3 regions of the Pseudomonas sp. CFBP 8772 genome follow, and region 2 is predicted to be linked to each of the others. Evidence: riboswitches for the same ligand, from Rfam matches in the RefSeq annotation. Region 2 holds a riboswitch; each other region holds the start of a gene.
What was found. A riboswitch is a leader RNA that binds a small molecule or an ion and turns the genes downstream of it on or off. The one in region 2 is predicted to bind cobalamin.
Positions count from the first base shown of each region.

Region 1: it holds a riboswitch for cobalamin, as region 2 does, so the genes downstream of both, cobO (cob(I)yrinic acid a,c-diamide adenosyltransferase) here and cobW (cobalamin biosynthesis protein CobW) in region 2, are expected to answer to the same signal.
Region 3: it holds a riboswitch for cobalamin, as region 2 does, so the genes downstream of both, IFT99_RS09760 (ABC transporter substrate-binding protein) here and cobW (cobalamin biosynthesis protein CobW) in region 2, are expected to answer to the same signal.

Region 1 covers NZ_JACYUI010000008.1:145,480-152,809, reverse strand. Annotated here, with positions in the region: gene IFT99_RS17420 (NAD-dependent protein deacylase) at 1-124, shown strand, start outside; gene IFT99_RS17415 (C40 family peptidase) at 191-892, shown strand; gene IFT99_RS17410 (C40 family peptidase) at 980-1,516, shown strand; cobalamin riboswitch at 1,644-1,869, shown strand; gene cobO (cob(I)yrinic acid a,c-diamide adenosyltransferase) at 1,977-2,588, shown strand; gene IFT99_RS17400 (cobyrinate a,c-diamide synthase) at 2,585-3,886, shown strand; gene bluB (5,6-dimethylbenzimidazole synthase) at 3,897-4,547, shown strand; gene cbiB (adenosylcobinamide-phosphate synthase CbiB) at 4,544-5,452, shown strand; gene cobD (threonine-phosphate decarboxylase CobD) at 5,445-6,437, shown strand; gene IFT99_RS17380 (cobyric acid synthase) at 6,434-7,330, shown strand, end outside.
Region 2 covers NZ_JACYUI010000017.1:28,616-35,945, forward strand. Annotated here, with positions in the region: gene cobN (cobaltochelatase subunit CobN) at 1-1,761, opposite strand, end outside; gene cobW (cobalamin biosynthesis protein CobW) at 1,764-2,837, opposite strand; cobalamin riboswitch at 2,965-3,189, opposite strand; cobalamin riboswitch at 3,315-3,547, shown strand; gene IFT99_RS24290 (CbtB domain-containing protein) at 3,645-3,854, shown strand; gene IFT99_RS24295 (CbtA family protein) at 3,866-4,585, shown strand; gene IFT99_RS24300 (cobalamin biosynthesis protein) at 4,588-5,022, shown strand; gene cobM (precorrin-4 C(11)-methyltransferase) at 5,541-6,287, shown strand; gene nfuA (Fe-S biogenesis protein NfuA) at 6,367-6,960, opposite strand; gene IFT99_RS24315 (acyltransferase family protein) at 7,066-7,330, opposite strand, start outside.
Region 3 covers NZ_JACYUI010000003.1:659,718-667,047, forward strand. Annotated here, with positions in the region: gene IFT99_RS09750 (aldo/keto reductase) at 1-907, shown strand, start outside; gene IFT99_RS09755 (aspartate/glutamate racemase family protein) at 968-1,690, shown strand; cobalamin riboswitch at 1,911-2,104, shown strand; gene IFT99_RS09760 (ABC transporter substrate-binding protein) at 2,249-3,250, shown strand; gene IFT99_RS09765 (FecCD family ABC transporter permease) at 3,262-4,293, shown strand; gene IFT99_RS09770 (ABC transporter ATP-binding protein) at 4,290-5,096, shown strand; gene IFT99_RS09775 (M20/M25/M40 family metallo-hydrolase) at 6,021-7,256, opposite strand.

The sequences.
Region 1 (7,330 bases), on a different contig from region 2:
GGGCGGCTTTACTGCCGAGATAAACCCTTCGCCGACCGATCATTCCGCGCACATGGATGCGTTTCTGAGGTGTAGAGCCTTAGAAGTGATAGACGACATCGTAAGTCACATTTGTTTCGATTGAATTTGCAAATGGGTACGATTGAAGGCATAGTCTCGGCTTCTTTACACTTCAGCCACGGTCGTGCACATGCTAAACCGCTTCGCACCCCTCGTGCCTCTCGCACTCGTCACGCTGTTGTTCGGCTGCGCGGCCCAGATGCCGACGTCGCAACAACAGTCGCAAAGCCCCCAATTCCGGGACTCTGCCACCGCTCAATCCGCCAGCAAGCGTGCTGATTACGCATCCTCCGTACTGGATGACGAAGTCGCGACCGAAGATGAACTCGCTCAATTTGCCGATAACAAGCCTTACCGCCTGCCGGTTCTGGCTGACAGCATCCTCGAACGCGGCAAATCCTTGATAGGCACTCGCTATCGCTTCGGCGGTACGTCGACCACCTCCGGTTTCGATTGCAGCGGTTTCATCGGTTATCTGTTCCGTGAAGAGGCGGGCATGAGCCTGCCGCGTTCTTCCCGCGAAATGATCAATATCGATGCCCCCCTCATCAAGCGCAATGACCTCAAGCCGGGCGATCTGCTGTTCTTCAGCACCGCCGGCCGCGGCCGTGTCAGCCATGCGGGCATCTACTTGGGCGATGATCAGTTCATCCACTCCAGCAGCCGTCGCAGTGGCGGAGTCCGTGTCGACAGCCTCGACGATGCCTACTGGGCCAAGACGTTCATCGAAGCCAAACGCGCGCTGGCAATGGCACCTGTAACGGCATCGTCAACGGTACCTGCAACTACCACCGCGATGACCTCGACTACAATCAAGCGCCAGCACCGTTAATTCCGGGCGCGAAAAGGGCCTGACCCTCTTGCGCGCAATCCCGGCTCTCGGCAAAGTAAGCTGCACCCCGCACAGGTTGTCGTGTTTATGTCGTTAACGGTTCGCCTGATCGTCGCCTCCCTGGCTGTGCTGCTGGCCGCATGTTCCAGCACGCCACCGCCCGCTCCACGCAAGGTCGTCTACCGGCCTGTGGTGTCCGCTCCTCCCCAGTTTTCTTCACCGCTTGCCGACGACGTCCTGTTGCGCGCGATCGGCCTTGTCGGCACGCCCTATCGCTGGGGCGGCAACACGCCTGATTCGGGTTTCGATTGCAGTGGCCTGATCGGCTACGTCTACCACGACGCCGCGGGCATCACCCTGCCTCGGTCGACGCGGGAAATGATCACCCTGCGCGGGCCTGACATCGATCGCAGCCAGTTGCAGACCGGTGATCTGGTGTTCTTCGCCACCAGCGGCGGCTCCCACGTCAGTCACGCCGGCATCTACGTCGGGGAAGGGCGGTTCGTCCACGCGCCAGCCACTGGCGGCACGGTCAAACTCGACAGTCTCGACAAGCCGTATTGGCAAAAGGCCTGGCTGAATGCCAAGCGCGTCATCCAGCCATCGAACCTGGCCAGGCAATAGCGACTTCCTGAGCACTGTGCTCATCCGCTGTTGCTGGGTGAGCACGTATGCCTTTCAGGGTGAAATCCCGTTTAGCCGGAGGCGGTCTGCCTACGGTTCGATTGACGCTCCCGAGTCAACCCTCTAACCTTCGCGCCATGTTTCAGGTGCCCGGGACCCGTCAGGTCCGCAGGGTGAAACAGGGAAGCCGGTGCGATTGCTCGTGTGATCAATTCCGGCGCTGCCTCCGCAACGGTAGATGAGTCAAAGCCACGCACAATGCCACTGTGTTCGCTGAACATGGGAAGGCGCCTGGCCTGCCACGGTTGTGGCAACTCGTGAGTCCGGAGACCGGCCTGATCCATCGAACAGCATCACGGAGGGCGATGCTCTGCTGCAGGCCGGGTTTTGCCCAGTGCCTGCTGACAGTCTTTGCCTGTGCCCTCCGTTTGCCACACTTGCCCTCAAGCGGAGAGCTGAGATGAGCGAATCCCCCGAACGTGACGAACGCCACCTGGCGCGCATGCTGCGCAAAAAGGCGGTGATGGACGAGCGCATTTCCAGCGCGCCCAATGAATGCGGGTTGCTGCTGGTCCTGACCGGTAACGGCAAAGGCAAGAGCAGCTCGGCGTTCGGCATGCTTGCCCGCGCCATGGGCCACGGCATGCAGTGCGGCGTCGTGCAGTTCATTAAAGGCCGGCACAGCACCGGCGAAGAGCTGTTCTTCCGCCGCTTCCCTGAACAAGTGCGTTACCACGTGATGGGCGAGGGCTTCACCTGGGAAACCCAGGACCGCCAGCGTGACATTGCCGCCGCCGAATCCGCCTGGGCCGTGACCCGTGAAATGCTCAAGGACGCCTCCATCGGCATGGTCGTGCTCGATGAGCTGAACATCGCCCTCAAGCACGGCTATCTGGACCTGGAGCAGGTGCTGAGCGACCTGCAGGCACGTCCGCCGATGCAGCACGTGATCGTCACCGGTCGCGGGGCGAAGCAGGAATTGATCGACCTGTCCGACACCGTGTCCGAAATCGGCGTGGTCAAGCATGCCTTTCAGTCCGGCATCAAGGCGCAGAAAGGCATCGAGCTGTGAGTGAGCGCCCACCGCGGCACTGCCCGGCAGTATTGATCGCCGCCCCTGCGTCCGGTCAGGGTAAAACCACCGTCACCGCCGCACTGGCCCGCTTGCATCGCAATCAGGGCCGCAAGGTGCGGGTGTTCAAATGCGGGCCGGACTTTCTCGACCCGATGATCCTCGAGCGCGCCAGCGGCCATCCGGTGTATCAGCTGGACATGTGGATGATCGGCGAGGACGAAAGTCGGCGCCTGTTGTGGGAAGCCGCCGCGGAGGCCGACCTGATCCTCATCGAAGGCGTCATGGGCTTGTTCGACGGCACGCCGTCCAGCGCGGACCTGGCCCGGCGTTTTGGCGTGCCGGTGCTCGGGGTAATCGACGGCACGGCCATGGCCCAGACCTTCGGCGCACTGGCGCTGGGACTGGCGCGGTATCAGCCGGATCTGCCGTTTGCCGGCGTGCTGGCCAATCGCGTCGGCACCGTGCGCCACGCGCAGTTGCTGGAAGGCAGCCTGACCGAAGGCCTGCGCTGGTACGGCGCGCTGTCCCGTGAAACCGGCATTGAGCTGCCCAGCCGGCACCTCGGCCTGGTTCAGGCCAGTGAACTGAATGACCTCGACATGCGCCTCGACACTGCTGCCAACGCGCTGGCCAGTACCTGCGACGCTACGTTGCCGCCGGCCGTGACCTTCACCGCGCCCGACTTCGTTCCCGCCGAGCCGTTGCTGACCGGCGTGAAAATCGCCATCGCCCACGACGAGGCGTTCGCGTTTTTCTATGGTGCCAGCCTTGACCTGCTACGGGAGATGGGCGCCGAACTGTCGTTCTTCTCGCCGCTCCGCGACCGGGAATTACCCGACGCCGACAGCCTGTATCTACCCGGGGGCTACCCGGAATTGCATCACACGGCGCTGGCCGAAAACCACAGCATGCTCGCCGCGATTCGTGCGCACCACGCCGCCGGCAAACCCCTGCTCGCCGAATGCGGCGGCATGTTGTACCTGCTCGATGCCTTGACCGATGTCGACGGCCAGCGCGCCGAAGGGGTGGGCTTGCTCAAGGGTGAAGCCGTGATGCAGAAGCGTCTGGCAGCCCTGGCCCTGCAATCGGTCGAGCTGCCGGAAGGCACGCTGCGTGGCCACACCTATCACCACTCCCTGACCAGCACCGAGCTGACGCCGATCGCCCGCGGCCTCAGCCCCAATGGCGGGCGCGGTGCCGAAGCGGTGTACCGGGAAGGGCGCATGACTGCGTCGTACGTGCACTTCTACTTCCCCTCGAATCCCCAGGCGATGGCGGCGCTGTTTTTGCCATGAGCCCGCTCCTATGACTGACCACACCTTCACCGACCCCGAACGCGCTGCCGTTTACCGCGCCATTGCCGAACGGCGCGACATGCGCCACTTCTGCGGTGGCACGGTCGCGCCGGAGTTGCTGGCCCGTCTGCTCGAAGCCGCACACCACGCACCGAGCGTTGGCCTGATGCAGCCGTGGCGCTTTCTGCGCATCACCGACCCGGCCTTGCGCGCGCAGATTCAGGCGCAGGTGGAGGAGGAGCGCGTTCGCACCGCTGAAGCTTTGGGCGAGCGGTCTGACGATTTCATGAAGCTGAAAGTCGAGGGCATCAGCGATTGCGCCGAAGTGTTGGTCGCCGCGTTGATGGATGACCGCGACAAACATATCTTCGGCCGCCGCACCCTGCCGGAGATGGACATGGCTTCGCTGTCGTGCGCCATTCAAAACCTCTGGCTGGCGGCGCGTGCCGAAGGCCTCGGCATGGGTTGGGTGTCGCTGTTCGACCCCCAGGCCCTGGCCGATCTGCTGCAGATGCCAGCCGGTTCGAAACCCCTGGCGATTCTGTGCCTGGGCCCTGTAAAGGAATTCTACCCGGCGCCGATGCTGGTGATGGAAGGCTGGGCGCAGCCGCGCGCGTTGCAAGAGCTGGTCTACGAGAACACATGGGGAGTGATTGCATGAGTGTGGCGTTATTGAGCGTCGCCGGAGTCGCGCTGGACGCGCTGCTCGGCGAGCCAAAACGGAACCACCCACTGGTGGCGTTCGGCCGTTTCGCCGAGCGTATCGAACAGCGCCTGAACGCCGCCGGCCGGGGCTGGCGCAGCCATGGCGTGAGCGCATGGTTCATCGCCGTCATTCCGCTGACCCTGATCGCCACGTTACTCAGCTGGCTGCCGTTCGTTGGCTGGCTGGTGGACGTACTGGCGCTTTACTGCGCGTTGGGCCTGCGCAGTCTGGGCGAGCACGTCGAGCCGGTTGCCCAGGCGTTGCGCAGCGACAATCTGGACGAGGCGCGCCGCCGGGTCGGTTACCTGGTCAGTCGCCAGACCTCCGAGCTGGACAGCACTGAAGTGGCCCGTGCGGCCACGGAATCGGTACTCGAGAACGGCAGCGACGCAGTGTTTGCGGCGATTTTCTGGTTCGTCGTGCTGGGCGCTCCGGGCGTCGTGCTCTACCGCCTGAGCAACACCCTCGACGCCATGTGGGGCTATCGCAACGAGCGCTTCGAACGCTTCGGCTGGGCGGCGGCGAAAATCGACGACCTGCTTAACTACATTCCCGCGCGCTTGGTGGCGTTGACCTACGCGCTGCTGGGCAACACCCGACTGGCCCTGCGTTGCTGGCGCACCCAGGCCCCGAAGTGGGACAGCCCGAACGCAGGCCCGGTGATGGCGGCCGGTGCCGGTGCGTTGGGCGTCGAACTGGGTGGTCCGGCGATTTATCACGGCGAACTGCATGAGCGCGCGACCCTGGGTGAAGGCGTCCCAGCGGACGCCGACTCTATTGATCGCGGTTGGCAACTGGTGCAGCGCGGCGTGTGGCTGTGGTTGCTGATCTTGTGTCTGGGGACAGAATTTTATGCTTGAACATGGCGGCCGATTGCGTGGCGCAGTCCTGAAATACGGCATTGATGAGGCGGACTGGCTCGACCTGTCCAGCGGGATTTCGCCGTGGTCGTGGCCGATCCCTGCGATCCCCGAAGCAGCATGGGCGCGTTTGCCGGAAACCGATGACGGCCTGGAAATCGCTGCCCGTCGCTACTACGGCGCCACGGACGTGCTGCCGGTGGCCGGTTCCCAAGCGGCGATCCAGGCGCTGCCGCGTCTGCGTCAGGCGGGCAAGGTGGGCGTGCTGTCGCCGTGCTACGCCGAGCACGCCGAGGCCTGGCGCAACACCGGTTTTCTGGTGCGCGAAGTGCTGGAGCACGAAGTGGAGCGGTTCATCGACACCCTCGATGTGCTCGTCGTGGTCAACCCGAATAACCCCACCGGCCTGAGCCTGCCGCCCGAACGCCTGCTGGAATGGCACGCGCGTCTGTCTCAGCGCGGCGCTTGGCTGGTGGCGGACGAAGCGTTTATGGACAATACGCCGGAGTTGAGCCTGGCGGCGTACACCCAGCGCGCGGGCCTGATCGTGCTGCGCTCGTTCGGCAAGTTTTTCGGCCTGGCCGGTGTGCGCCTGGGTTTTGTGCTGGCGGAGCCGCGTTTTCTCAAAGTCATGGCGCGGCAGATCGGGCCCTGGTCGGTCAGCGGGCCGACGCGGATCATCGGTCAGGCCTGTCTCAACGATGTCGCCGGGCATCAACGCCAGCGTCAGCGCACCGAGCAGGCCAGCCAGCGTCTGGTGGACGTGCTCAATCGCCACGGTTTCGCGCCCAAGGGCGGTTGCGCGCTGTTCCAGTGGTTGATCACGCCGCTGGCGGAAGCGCTTTACGAATTCTGCGCACAGCGGGGCATCCTCCTGCGCATCTTCACCCACAACAGCAGCCTGCGTTTCGGCCTGCCGCGCGAAGAAGCGGATTGGCAGCGTCTGGAGCAGGCGCTGAGCGAATTCTCCCGGGAGCGCCCATGACCCTCGGCAAAACCCTGATGGTTCAGGGCACCACCTCCGACGCCGGCAAAAGCACGCTGGTGACGGCGCTGTGCCGCTGGCTGACCCGTCAGGGCGTGCGCACCGTGCCGTTCAAGCCGCAGAACATGGCGCTGAACAGCGCAGTGACCGCCGACGGCGGCGAGATCGGCCGCGCCCAGGCCGTGCAAGCCCAGGCCTGCGGCCTCGAACCCCACACCGACATGAACCCGGTGCTGCTCAAACCCAACAGCGACACCGGCGCGCAAGTGATCATCCACGGTCGCGCCGTGACCACCATGAACGCCGTCGCCTACCACGACTACAAAGCCATCGCCATGCAGGCCGTACTCGCCTCCCATCGTCGCCTCAGCGAAGGCTGGCCGGTGGTGATGGTCGAAGGTGCCGGGTCGCCGGCAGAGATCAACCTGCGTGCCGGCGACATCGCCAACATGGGCTTTGCCGAAGCGGTGGATTGCCCGGTGCTGTTGGTGGCGGACATCAATCGCGGCGGGGTGTTTGCCCATCTGGTCGGCACCTTGGAATTGCTGTCGCCCAGCGAACAGGCGCGGGTCAAAGGCTTCATCATCAATCGCTTTCGTGGCGACATCGCGCTGCTTCAGCCCGGCCTCGACTGGCTCGAACAGCGCACCGGCAAACCGGTGGTCGGCGTGCTGCCCTACGTGATGGACCTGCACCTGGAAGCCGAAGACGGCCTCGACCAGCGTCAGGCCGACAAGGCCGAGCAGGTGCTCAACGTCATCGTGCCGGTGTTGCCCCGCATCAGTAACCACACCGACTTCGACCCGCTGCGCCTGCACCCCCAGGTCAATCTGCAATTCGTCGGGCCGGGGCAGGCGATTCCTGATGCTGACCTGATCATCCTGCCCGGCTCG
Region 2 (7,330 bases):
GTTGACGATGAACGGGTAGATATTTGGCATCGGGCCGAGGATCGCATCCGGCCAGCAGTGCTCGGACAGACCGACGCCTTTGCCCGGCAGCCACTCCAGATTGCCGTGCTTGCCGACATGGATGACGGCGTGGGCGCCATAGCGTTTGCGCAGCCAGAAGTAGAACGCCAGGTAACCGTGGGGCGGCACCAGGTCGGGGTCGTGATACACCGCGCTGTGGTCCACGTTGTAGCCCCGCGCCGGTTGAATCCCGACGAAGGTCATGCCGAAACGCAAGCCGGCAATCATCATCCGCCCGTCGCGGCACATGGGATCGGTGTCAGGAGCGCCCCATCGCGCGATGACCGCATCGCGATTGGCCTCGGGCAATGCCTGAAACGCGGCCAGGTACTCGTCCATGGCCATGCTCTGGTGGCAAGGCCGCTGATCGAGGCTGTCCGGGTCATTGGTGACGCCGCCGAGCAAGGCATGAATCAGCGCTGTGCCCGATTCAGGCAGACCCTCGACCGGGTAACCCTCGGCCTGCATGGCGTTGAGGATGTTCAGCGCGGCGGCCGGCGTGTCGAGGCCGACGCCATTGCCAATGCGCCCGTCGCGTGTCGGGTAGTTGGCGAGAATCAGCGCCACACGCTTGTCAGTGTTGGCCGTACGGGCCAGCAGCACCCAGCGCCGGGCCAGTTCGGCGACGAAATCCATGCGTCCCGGCTGGGCGCGGTAGCAAACCACGTCGGACTGGCTGCGCTCGCTGTGCCAGGCCAGGTCCTTGAAGCTGATCGGCCGGCTGATGATGCGCCCGTCCAGTTCCGGCAACGCGATGTGCATGGCCAGATCCCGGGAGCCCAAGCCCTGTGCGCTGGCCTGCCAGGTCGGTTCGTTGTCCTGGGCGCAAATGGCCTGAATGACCGGGATATCCCGGCGAAACGGCCGCACGTCCGGCGCTTCCGGACTGGATTGAGCAAAGCCGGTGGTGTTGAGAATGACCTCGCAATCCACCTCATCGAGCCAGTCCTGCAGCGCGGTCATGCAACCGGCTTCCTTGAGGCTGGCGACCGCAATCGGCAACGGGTTCAAGCCCTGGGCCGACAAGCGCTCGCAGAACACATCAATGAAACCGGTGTTCGCCGCTTGCAGGTGGGAGCGATAGAACAGCACCGCAGCCACCGGCTGATCCGCGCGCCAGTCGGCCTGCCAGCGGGCCAGGTCGGCGTTGGGGTTCTGCGGGTGATAAATCACGGTGCGCGGCAGGGTTTGCGGCTCGGCCCAGGGATAGTCACCGCCCAGCCAGCGCGTGGCGATGAAGCTGAACAGCGATAGAGCGTTGTGCTTGCCGCCCTGGCGCAGGTAGTGCCAGAGCCGCTCGCGGTCTTCGGCGGATTCGGTGCTCAGGCCGCTCAGCTCGGGGTCCGGCCGATCACAGCCGGGCACCAGAATCAGCTTGACGCCTTTGGCCGCCAGTTCCACCAGCCGCTCGACGCCGTAACGCCAATAGCCGATGCCGCCGTGCAGGGAAATCAGGATGACTTTGGCGTGGCGAAGCACTTCGTCGACGTACAAATCCACCGAGGCATGGTTCTGCACCTGCATCGGATTGGCCAGGCGCAGGCTCGGGTAATCGTCCGGCAGTTGCTGCGCGACTTCAGCCAGCAACGCCAGGTTTGAGTCGGCGCTGCACAGGATCACCAGCTCGGCGGGCGTCTGGCCCAGGTCAGCGATGCTGTCGTCGGGAACGAAGCCGCCGGGCTGTGTACGCAGCAGGTGCATGGTTAGCCTTTGATCGCGGAAACGGCAGCGCGCAATTGCGCTTCAAGAACGCCCGCGTCCAGTTCCTGGCCGATCAGCACCAAGTGGGTTTCGCGGGTTTCGTCTGACTTCCAGGCGCGGTCGAAATGCTTGTCGAACCGGGTGCCGACGCCTTGCACCAGCAGGCGCATGGGTTTGCCGGGAATGGCGGCGAAGCCTTTGACCCGCAAGATGCCGTGCTGGACGACGGCCTGGGTCAGCGCGTCGAGCAACAGCGATTCATCGGCCTGGGGCAGCGTGATGGAGATCGAGTCGAAGGCGTCGTGGTCGTGATCATCCGGATCGTCGCCTTCGTGGTGATCGTGGTGGGTCTTGCGGCCATCGATGTGCAGCTCGGACTCAGCGCCCAGGCCCAGCAGCACACTGATCGGCAGCTGGCCCCGGTTCGCTTCGACGATCTTCACCGCTGGCGGCAGTTCTTCGGCGACTTCAGCGCGGACGGCGGCCAGTGCGTCCGCGTCGAGCATGTCGGCCTTGTTCAGCACGACGAGGTCGGCGCTTGCCAGTTGGTCGGCGAACAGCTCATGCAACGGCGATTCGTGGTCCAGGTTCGGGTCGAGTTTGCGCTGGGCGTCGACCTGATCCGGGAACGCAGCAAAGGTGCCGGCGACCACGGCTGGGCTGTCGACCACGGTGATCACGGCGTCGACGGTGCAGGCGTTGCGGATTTCCGGCCACTGGAAGGCTTGCACCAGCGGCTTCGGCAGGGCCAGGCCCGAGGTTTCGATGAGGATGTGATCGAGGTCGCCGCGACGGGCGACCAGTTCCTGCATCACCGGGAAGAACTCTTCTTGAACGGTGCAGCACAGGCAGCCGTTGGCCAGTTCGTACACGCGACCGACGGCTTCTTCTTCCGAGCAGCCGATGGTGCATTGCTTGAGGATGTCGCCGTCGATGCCCAGCTCGCCGAACTCATTGACGATGACGGCAATGCGTCGGCCTTCGGCGTTGTCGAGCATGTGCCGCAGCAAGGTGGTTTTGCCCGAGCCGAGAAAGCCGGTGACGATGGTGACGGGGAGTTTGGCCAGTGTTTTCATCGGTTGCCCTCAGGCATGCGGCGGGGCAACGAGGACGAAAACAGCGCAGGCCGGCAGAAACAGGCGCGCGGTTCGATTCGCCACCGGATCACCCCGCCCGGTTGTAGTGGAATTCCTCGGCCGCTCGCAGGCGGTCCGATTCGAGGCAGGTCTCCTGGCTCACGGCGGCCGGTCGCTGACAGGCATCGTCAGGCGACTGGCATTCATTGCGCCTTCCCGCTCGCGCAGTGGCTGTGCAATGAAGCGGTCCGTTTACAGTTGCGGGGGCAGCTGCGGCGTGAAACCGCATTCCCTTCTTAGCGCCGGTGGCTTTCATAAAAGCGGCCAGCGAACCTCAAGTGCGCAAGGCTACGCAGTGACCGCAGGCCGGTCAATCGCGCCGTTGCAATGATTGCCGCGCCAATTGACGCACCGATCACTGCATCGATTGACTTGCCGACTGACGGGTCGATTGACGCGCCAAACAGCCCGTGGTCTCCTACACACCTTGTTACGGGTGCCCTTCACAGGGTGAAACGGGAAACCGGTGCGTGCAGACCTTCGGGTGTGCATCAGTCCGGTGCTGCCCCCGCAACGGTAAGCGAGTGAAGAGTCAGATCCACTGTGTCCACAGCGATATGGGAAGGCGATTCTTGAAGGCGCGACGGCTGTGAAGGCTGTTACATGTGCCCCTCGTGAGCCCGGAGACCGGCCCGACAACGTTACATAACAACCCGCGGTGGGCGGGCGCTGTTGAGCACTGCCGGAATTGGCCTGCGGTGTCTTCGCGCCTTTCCGTCCGCTGAATCCACATCAGAGGGAAGCGCCATGTCCACCAGCACACCCCGCCAGACGTCCGGCACCACCACACACACCACGACGGCCGTTGCGAGCACGCAAAGCCAGCGCCTTGTCGCCGCCGTCAGCGCGATGTTTCTCGGTGTGTTTCTGGTGTACTTCGCCGGCTTCTCCCACATCGATGCGGTGCATAACGCGGCACACGACACCCGTCACAGCTCCGCCTTCCCTTGCCATTGAGACCCGCCGCCATGTTCAAGCGAATCGCGCAAACGGCCGGGTTCACCGGACTGCTGGCCGCCCTGTTGTTGACGTTGCTGCAGAGCTTCTCGGTGGCGCCGCTTATTCTGCAGGCGGAGACCTACGAGAAGGCGCCCGCCGTCGAGATGCATGAGCACGCCGACGACGCCATGGCGGCTCATGTCCATAACGAAGAAGCCTGGGAGCCGGAAGATGGCTGGCAGCGCGTGCTGTCCACCACCGGCGGCAATCTGGTGGTCGCGGTCGGTTTCGCCTTGATGCTGGCGGCGCTGTACACCCTGCGCACGCCGGCAAGTACGCGCGAAGGGGTGCTGTGGGGATTGGCCGGTTATGCGGTGTTTGTGCTGGCGCCGACCCTCGGTCTGCCGCCCGAGCTGCCCGGCACCGTCGCGGCGGACCTGACCCAACGACAGATCTGGTGGGTCGGCACCGCTGCGTCCACGGCTGCGGGCCTGGCGCTGATGGTATTTGCCAGACACTGGCTGCTGAAGGTCATGGGCGCGGTGATTCTGGTGGTGCCGCACATGGTCGGCGCGCCGCAACCGGCGGTCCATTCGGCACTGGCGCCGGAAGCCCTTGAAGCGCAGTTCAAGATTGCGTCGCTGCTGACCAATGCCGCGTTCTGGATCGCCCTGGGCTGGATCAGCGCCTGGCTGTTTCGTCGCAGTGAAACGCCTGCGGCGCACACGGGTTTGAACCCCGCGCTTTGACCGTGAATGACTCGTGCGACCGACCGCTGTGGGTGGTCGGCCTGGGCTGCCAGCGCGGATGCTCGGCGCTGGAGCTTCGGCAACTGATAGAGGATGGTTTGCGGGAGTGTCAGCTGGCCCCGGCGGACATTGCTGCCCTGGCGTCGATTGATGGCAAAGCCGATGAAGCGGGGTTGCTGGAACTGGGTCATGGGCTGGGCCTGACGGTCGGGTTCTTCAGCGCAGGTGACCTGGCGGCTTACGAGGATCAGCTCAGCCATCGATCCGAGATCGCTTTTGAACGCACGGGCTGCTACGGCGTGGCGGAAAGCGCCGCGTTGGCCATGGTGACGCGGTTGACCGGCTCGCCAGCGACATTGGTCATCCCCCGCCGAAAAAGCCCCCACGCGACATTTGCATTGGCAACCGCAACCGGCAGGGCGAGCGCAACCTCTTAGGACCGGCTCAAATTGTAGGACCGGCTTCAGCCGAGAAAGCGTCAAGCGTCACACTGCAAATATGAGGGTGTACATGCAGGCCCCTTTCCGGCTGAAGCCGGTCCCACGGACACACCGCGTACCCTCGTAGGACCGGCTTCAGCCGGGAAAGCGTCAAGCGTCACACTGCAAATATGAGGGTGTACATGCAGGCCCCTTCCCGGCTAAAGCCGGTCCCACGGACACACCGCGTACCCTCGTAGGACCGGCTTCAGCCGGGAAAGCGTCAAGCGTCACACTGCAAATATGAGGGTGTACATGCAGGCCCCTTCCCGGCTAAAGCCGGTCCCACGGACACACCGCGGACCCTCGTAGGACCGGCTTCAGCCGGGAAAGCGTCAAGCGTCACGCTGCAAATATGAGGGTGTACATGCAGGCCCCTTACCGGCTAAAGCCGGTCCTACAGAAGTAGGCCGCGTGCATTCAGCGACAAGCATCCGGCGAACCATCGTTCAAATGAATTCCAATCAGGACACCCCATGACCGTTTTTTTCATCGGCGCCGGCCCCGGCGATCCAGACCTGATCACTGTCAAAGGCCAGCGGCTGATCCGCTCCTGCCCGGTTATTATCTACGCCGGCTCGCTGGTGCCTGAGGCGGTGCTGGAGGGGCATCAGGCGATTCAGGTGACCAACAGCGCTTCACTGCACCTGGAGCAGATCATCGAGCTGATGAAATCCGCTCATGCACAAGGCCATGACGTAGCGCGGGTTCATTCCGGCGATCCGAGTCTCTATGGCGCGATCGGCGAGCAAATCCGTTGCCTGCGCGCGCTGCAGATCCCCTTCGAAATCATCCCCGGCGTCACCGCCACCGCTGCGTGCGCCGCGCTGTTGGGCACCGAGCTGACGCTGCCGGACATTTCCCAGAGCGTGATCCTGACCCGCTACGCCGACAAAACCGACATGCCCGAAGGCGAAAGTCTCGGCGATCTGGCGCGGCATCAAGCGACCATGGCGATTCATCTGGGGGTCAATAACCTGGGCAAGATCGTCGCCGAGCTGACACCGCACTATGGCGCGGACTGCCCCATTGCCGTGGTGCATCGCGCCAGTTGGCCGGACCAGGACTGGGTCACTGGCACACTGGCGAACATCGAGGAAAAGGTGCGGATCAAGGGATTCCGCCGCACCGCGCTGATTCTGGTAGGCAGAGTGCTGGGCAACGACGTGTTCAGCGAATCCTCGCTGTATCGCGCCGGCCACGCCCATGTGTTCAGGCCTTAGCCTGCGCCCGTCACGCTTACCGAGCGCCCATAAAAAAGCCCCGAACGCGTCGGGGCCTTGCCTGCAACACAATCACTTCTCAGTAATACGCGTTTTCTTTCTGGGTGTGGTCGGTCACGTCACGCACACCGGTCAGCTCGGGGATGCGCTCCAGCAGCGTGCGCTCGATGCCTTCCTTCAGCGTCACGTCCGCCTGACCACAACCCTGGCAACCACCGCCGAACTGAAGAATGGCGACGTTCGCCTCCTCCTCTTCAACAACCTCGATCAAGGTGACCTGCCCACCATGACTGGCGAGACCCGGGTTGATCTCGGTTTGCAGGTAGTAATTGATGCGTTCGTTGATCGGGCTGTCGGCGTTGACCATCGGCACTTTGGCGTTAGGCGCCTTGATGGTCAGCTGGCCGCCCATGCGATCGGTGGCGTAATCGACAACGGCGTCGTCCAGAAACGCTTCGCTGAACGCGTCGATCCAGGCGGTGAAGCTTTTCAGGCCGATGGCCGTGTCTTCGGGTTTTTCTTCGCCTGGCTTGCAGTAGGCAATGCAGGTTTCAGCGTATTGGGTGCCAGGCTGGGTAATAAACACGCGGATGCCGATGCCGGGCGTGTTCTGCTTTTCCAGCAGATCGGCCAGGTAATCGTGGGCGGCATCGGTAATCGTAATAGCGGTCATGAAAATTCCTCGCAGACGTGGGGCGCAGTTTACGCCAATCAACTGCGCCTGACAAAGCCCTAGTGTTTTAGTCGGGTAAGTGACCCGACCGCTACCCAGTGTCTGTCAGGACAGCGCCGCCTCCTTGCTTGCCCGTCTCTGGTCCAGCCAGCCTTTCATGCGGCGGTACAAGCCCTTCTCGATCCATTCATAACTGAGCCACGCGCCGAGCGCGATGACCGGTACGCACACCGCAAACACCAGATACGGGTTCAGGCCGTAACGCTCACTGACCAGCCATCCCGCATACAGCACCAGCACGTGGAGCAAGTACACCGAATACGAGCAGTCGCCCATGGTCTTGAGCAGGCGATAGTTGCGCAGATAGGGT
Region 3 (7,330 bases), on a different contig from region 2:
GGCAGCCACCGTTCAATCCGCCTGGGACCAGGGCATCCGCTATTTCGACACCGCACCCATCTACGGCGCCGGCCTGTCCGAGCAGCGGGTGGGCAAGGCACTGGCGGGCATCCCCCGCGACCAGTACACCTTGAGCACCAAAGTCGGCCGGCTGATTTCCGATGAGATCGACACCGAAACGCGCAGTGGTCCTTTCGCCGAAGGCCTGAAAAACAAGATTGTCACCGACTACTCCGCCGACGCCACGTTGCGTTCCATTGAAGCGAGCCTGAAACGGCTGAACACCGACCGACTGGATATCGTGTTTGTCCACGACGTCGCCCAGGACGCCCATGGCGATGCCTGGATCGAGCATTTCAACATCGGCCGCACCGGCGCTTTCCGCGCCCTCACCCGCCTGCGCGAAGAAGGCGTGATCAAGGCCTGGGGCCTGGGCGTTAACCGCGTCGAGCCGTGCGAACTGACCCTGGACCTGGAAGAAGCCCAGCCCGACGGCTTCCTGCTCGCTGGCCGTTATTCCCTGCTCGACCATGACCAGCCGCTGCAACGGCTGTTCGACAAGGCCCGTCAGCACAACGCCGAGTTCGTCGTCGGCGGGCCTTACAGCTCCGGCGTGCTGGTGGGCGGCAAGCATTTCGAGTACCAGGAAGCGTCCCAGGCGATGCTCGACAAGGTCGCGCACATTCAGGAAATCGCTCGGCAGTATCAGGTCGACATCAAGTCCGCAGCGCTGCAGTTCGTTCTCGCCAACCCCCTGGTGGCGGCGGTGATTCCGGGCGCGAGCCGGCCGTCGCGGATCATCGAAGACGTTACTGCGCTCAACGCACAGGTGCCGGATGGTTTCTGGCAAGCCATGCGCGATCAGGGCTTCATTGCCCTGCAGGCGCCGGTCCCCGGCAAAGACTGATATCGTGGCCAATGACGCCGGGCCAGACGCCCGGCTTTGTTCCCTGCGCGAGATCTGTCCATGCGAATTCTGATCGTCAACGTCAACACCACCGCATCCATGACCGAGACCATCGCCGAGCAGGCCCGCAGCGTGGCCTCGCCCGGCACCGAGATCATTGGTCTGACCCCGCGCTTCGGCGCCGAGTCGGTGGAAGGCAATTTTGAAAGTTACCTGGCGGCCATCGCGGTGATGGACCGGGTCATGTCCTACGAAGGGCCTTATGACGCGGTGATTCAGGCCGGTTACGGCGAGCATGGCCGCGAAGGCTTGCAGGAGCTGCTCGACGTGCCGGTGGTGGACATCACCGAAGCGGCGGCCAGCCTGGCGATGCTGCTGGGGCATAAATACGCGGTGGTCACCACGCTGGACCGCACCGTGCCGCTGATCGAAGACCGCCTGAAGCTGGCCGGGGTGTACGAGCGCTGCGCCTCGGTGCGGGCCAGCGGCATGAGCGTGCTGGAGCTGGAGGAATCGCCGGAGCGTGCGGTCAAGGCCATCGTCGAGCAGGCCATCGAAGCGGTGAACCGGGACAAGGCCGAGGTGATCTGCCTGGGCTGTGGCGGCATGGCCGGGCTGGATCAACTCATCCGCGAACGCGCTGGCGTGCCCGTGGTGGATGGCGTGACCGCGGCGGTGGCACTGGCGGAATCGCTGGTGCGCCTGGGACTGAAGACCTCCAAAGTGCGGACCTACGCCACGCCACGGCCGAAGAAGATCGTCGGTTGGCCGTTTAAGCTCTAAGCCGGTGGTGTTGAGCTCACGCCGATGGCGCTGCAAACACATACCTTGTGGGAGCGAGCTTGCTCGCGAAGACGGCATTCCAGCCGCTGAAGATCAAGTGAATGTACCGCCTCTTCGTGAGCAAGCTCACTCCCACAGGTGTTGCGTCCGTCCAGTTACTGCGAGGTGCCAATACATCTCCGGCGCACCACCGCTGCATTCGCCTCCACCCGCCGAATCGTTTAGTATCCCCGCCGCCGGTTTCCACTCGGAATTAATAGGGAATCCCGGGCGCGTCATCGCGCTTAAACGGAACTGTCCCCGCAACTGTAGGCGCCGAGCCCTGCTTCCTGTTTGCCACTGGGTCACCCCGGGAAGGCCGAAGCATGGCAATGAAGCGCCAGTCAGGAGACCTGCCGGCCAGCATATTCATTCACCGGCGGGGTGTCCGGGGAAGGACTCCCGTTCGTGCGTCGTTTCGCGCACGCTGTGCGCGCCCCCACTTTCAGGGCGCCTGCCGGGATGGACTTTCCAGCGCCTGCTTCGCCAAGCAATCAGGCTTTCTGGAGATCGCTGTTCATGCCGCTGCGCCGCCTCGCCGCCCTGTTCGTCACGCTGACCTTGCCCACCGCCGCGCTCGCGGCGTCGACGGCCTACCCCTTGACCGTGGACAACTGTGGCCAAGCGCTGACGTTCAACCACGCGCCGCAGAAAACCGTGACCATCGGCCAGGCCGCCACCGAAATGCTCTATGCCCTTGGCCTGGGCCCGAAGGTCGTGGGCACGTCACTGTGGTTCAACCCCGTCCTGCCCCAGTACCAAGCCCTCAACGACGGCATCGAGCGCCTGGCCGACAATGCGCCGAGCTTCGAATCGGTGATCGGCAAACGCCCGGATTTCGTCCCGGTGCAGTTTGAGTGGATGGTCGGCCCACAGGGCGCGGTCGGCACCCGCGAGCAGTTTCGCGACTTGGGCATCCCCACCTATATCCTGCCGTCCGACTGCGAGGGCAAGAACAACCGGGTCGGCGCCGACGGCACGCGCCTCGAAGCCTTCCGCATCGAAACGCTGTACAAAAGCCTCGGTCAGCTGGCGCAGATCTTCGATGTGCAAGACCGTGGCGAGCCCCTGATCGCGGATTATCAGGGGCGGCTGGCCAAAGCTGTGGCGCAGGCAAAAGCCCATGCCAACCCACCCGTCTCGGCGGTGTTCTGGTTTTCCAGCCCTGACATCAACGTCGATCCGTACGTGGCCGGGCGCAAGGGCATTCCCAACTTCATGCTCGACACCCTCGGCATGCGCAACGTCATCGACTCCGATGAGGAATGGCCGACCGTGGGCTGGGAAACCATCGCAAAGGCCAACCCGACCGTGCTGGTCATCGCGCGCATGGACCGCCGCCGCTTCCCGGCTGACGATCACGAGAAGAAGCTGGCCTTCCTCCGCTCTGATCCGGTCACCCGCAATATGGATGCAGTGAAAAACAATCGCATCGTGATCATGGACGCCAGCGCCATGGAGTCCAGCGTGCGGCTGTTTGACGGTATCGAACAGCTGGCCGGGGCCACTCTCGCGCCATGACGTCTGTCGGCATGCTCCGGTCGAGCGTCGTCCGCATCTTCGGGCATGGCGCTTGGGCCATCGCATTACTGGCGTTGGCGGTGCTCGCGGGCGTGGCGATTGGCGAGACGTCGATCAGCCTGCCGGTGATCGTTCAGGTAATGGCGAACAAGCTGTGGGCCGCGGGTTTTCCTCTGGACCCGATCGATGAGGGCATTGTCTGGAATTACCGGCTGACCCGGGCCATCGTTGCCGCCACCTGCGGCGCAGGGCTGGCGGTGTCGGGCGTGGTTTTGCAATCGCTGCTGCGCAACCCCCTGGCCGACCCCTACTTGCTGGGCATTTCTGCCGGTGCTTCAACCGGCGCGGTCTTGGTGGCGATCATCGGCATCGGTGCCGGGACGATCTCCCTGTCCACCGGCGCCTTTGCCGGGGCGATTGCCGCCTTTGCGCTGGTCGCCCTGCTCGCCCGCTCCTCTCGGGGGCAGACCGCTGCGGGCCAGATCATCCTGGCGGGCATTGCCGGGTCCCAGCTGTTCAACGCCCTGACGTCCTTCCTGATCACCAAGTCGGCCAATGCCGAGCAGGCCCGCGGGATCATGTTCTGGCTGCTGGGCAATCTCAGCGGCGTGCGCTGGTCGTCGGTGGCGCTGTCGGTGCCGGTCGTGGTCCTCGGCTTGCTGGTGTGCCTGTGGCATCGGCGCGCGCTGGATGCGTTCACGTTTGGCAGCGATTCGGCCGCGTCCCTGGGCATTCCGGTGCGCCGGGTGCAGGCGGTGCTGATCCTCACCGCCGCACTGATGACGGCGGTGATGGTGTCGATTGTCGGCTCCATCGGCTTCGTCGGTCTGGTGATTCCCCATGCGGTGCGCCTGGTGGCGGGCGTGCGCCATGCCCGGTTGCTGCCCTTGAGCGCCCTGATCGGCGCGCTGTTCATGATTGCCGCCGATGTGCTGTCGCGCACGTTGATCAAGGGTCAGGTGTTGCCGATCGGGGTCATCACGGCGCTGGTGGGCGCGCCGGTGTTTGCCATGATTCTGGTCCGCGGGAATCGTCCTCGATGAACGCGCGTCAGGAGGTGTCCGGCGCCATGCTCGAAGGCAGCGACCTGAGTTACTCGGTCAAGGGCGCGCCACTGCTCAGCGGGGTAAGCCTGGCGATTCGGCCGGGGGAAAACCTGGGGGTCGTCGGGCCCAATGGCTCGGGGAAGTCGACGCTGCTGAAGTTGCTGGCGGGGATTCAAACGCCGTCCCAGGGCGACGTTCGCCTGGGTGGGCAGCGCTTGTCGGCGTTGAGCCGGCGAGACATTGCGCGGCAGGTGGCGGTGGTGGAGCAGCATGCGCAGACGGGTGATTCGATCAGTCTGTTGCAGGCGGTTGAGCTGGGCCGTACGCCGTGGCTGTCGGCGCTGGCGCCGTGGGGTGAGCTTGATGACCGGATTGTGGCGCAGGCGCTGGCGGATGTGAGTGTGCAGCATCTGGCGCATCGGGCGTGGCATACGTTGTCGGGCGGGGAGCAGCAGCGGGGGCATATTGCGCGGGCGCTGGCGCAGCGGCCGCAGGTGTTGCTGCTGGATGAGCCGACGAATCATTTGGATATTCAGCAGCAGTTGTCGATTTTGCGGTTGGTTCAGCAGTTGCCGGTGACGACGGTGGTGGCGTTGCATGATTTGAATCAGGCGTTGGGGTGTGATCGTCTGGCGGTGATGGACGGGGGGCGTTTGGTGGCGCTGGGTTCGCCGTTTGATGTGTTGTCGCCGGAGCTATTGAGTGACGTGTTTGGGGTGCGGGGGCATTGGTTGGTTGATCCGTTTGATGGGGCACACGTGTTGAGGCTGAGGGCGCCAGGATCAACGGCGTCGGCCTAACGGCCTCGTTTTCGCCTTCGGCGAGTTACTTGGAAAAGCACCCCAAGTAACCAAGGGTGCTTGCTCCTGGTTGGGCCCTTCGTTCCTCAGGGTTCCCTCACTCCGGTCTCGCTCCGTGGGCCCGCGCCGAACGGGCATCCATGCCCTGACGGCGCTCTCGCCGCATCCATGCGGCTCGACCCACTGCGCGTCGTCTGCGTTCGGCCTGCACCCAAGTCGCGATTGGCGGTGACTGGGATTTTTGCGTATGAAGATCAAAAGCAGATCAAGATCAAAAGCAGATCAAGATCAAAAGCTTCCCGGCTGAAGCCGGTCCTACAGTCCGAGCCAATCCCACAGGCTGCACGCGCTGCTGTTAGTGGGACCGGCTTTAGCCGGGAAGGGGCCGGTTTGGGCACCATCAATCTTGCGGTTCTATGCCTGATCGTTCCCACGCTCCGCGTGGTGGTGACTGGGCTTTTTGCGCATGAAGATCAAAAGCAGATCAAGATCAAAAGCTTCCCGGCTGAAGCCGGTCCTACAGTCCGAGCCAATCCCACAGGCTGCACGCGCTGCTGTTAATGGGACCGGCTTTAGCCGGGAAGGGGCCGGTTTGGGCACCATCAATCTTGCGGTGCTATGCCTGATCGTTCCCAAGCTCCGCGTGGTGGTGACTGGGCTTTTTGCGCATGAAGATCAAAAGCAGATCAAGATCAAAAGCTTCCCGGCTGAAGCCGGTCCTACAGTCCGAGCCAATCCCACAGGCTGCACGCGCTGCTGTTAGTGGGACCGGCTTTAGCCGGGAAGGGGCCGGTTTGGGCACCATCAATCTTGCGGTTCTATGCCTGATCGTTCCCACGCTCCGCGTGGTAATGCCGCCTCTGACGCTCCGCGTCCCACCGGAACTGGCACTTTCAGTAAGCCCTGAGGAGCGTCAGCCCCGCTCTATTTCCCGGCCAATTCCATGATCATCGCTGCGGTGAGGTAGAGCCTCGGGGCGATGCTGGTGAGGTCGATGTATTCGTCGTCGGCGTGGAGGCCGGCGCCGACGACGCCCATGGTTTCGAGGACGGCGGGTTTCTGGCTGTTTGGGACGTAGGCGTAACCGGCGTCGGTGCCGAAGCGCATGGCGATGGGTTCGAGGGTGCGGCCGGTTTTGGCGTAGATCGCTTGCGCGGTTTTGGCGAGGTCGTCAGTGGCGGGGTTTTTCGCCAGCGGCGGGCGGCCTTTGTCGAGGCGGAAGGTGACGTCGGTGCCGTCGATCATTTTGCCTTGGACGATGCGTTGTCCGTCGGCGAGTACGCGGTCGGATTCGCTCAGGTCGGAGTAGCGCATGTCGCCTTCGGCCGCGGCGCTGGAGGGGATGATGTTGCGCTTCTCGCCGCCTTTGATCAGCGTCCAGTTGACCGTGGTGCCCTTGGCGGGGTCGCCCAGGTCCTTGAGCTGCACCAGTTGGTGGGCCAGTTCCATGGCGGCGTTGCGGCCGGCTTCCGGGGCCGAACCGGCGTGGGAAGACTTGCCTTTGACGTCGACGAACACGCCGTTGATGCCGTTGGTCGCGACCGTCACGGCGTCCTTGTCCGGTGGCTCGAACGAGAACACGTAGTCGTGCTTGCGGGCGAGTTCGGCGATGAGGGTTTTCGAGCCGGCCGAGCCCGTTTCTTCGTCAGGGTTGAACAGCACGGTGATCGTGCCGAAGTCCTTGAATTTCTCGTCCTCGAGCAGCTTCAAGGTATGCAGCACCATGGCCACGCCACCTTTGGCGTCGGCGACGCCGGGGCCGTACGCATGCTCTCCATCGACGCGGAAAGGTCGCTTGGCCGCAGTGCCCGGGCCGAACACGGTGTCGTAATGGATCATCAGCAGAAAGGATTTGCTGCCCGTGCCCTTGAGGGTGCCGACGATGTTATCGCCTGCCGAGGGTGTCGCCGGTGTGGTCTCGACTGATGCACCCAAGGCCTTAAGCCTTTCGACCAGCACCGCGCTGACCATTTTCAGGCCCGCCGCCTGACCCGTCCCGGTGTCGATGTTGACCAGTTGCTTGACCGTGGCCAGATAGGGTTTTTGCTCGGCTTCGGCCTTCTTCAATAACTGCTCGGGGGAGACATCGGCGGCGTAGGCGCTGCAGGCAAAAAGGGCGGCGAGGATGGAAGCGCTCAGGGCGGTACGTCGAACGTGCATGCTGGATCCCTCAGATGATGGTCGAGTTGTTGTGATGTCCATGGAACCACATCGTTCCGGCAGGCGCCGCGCTT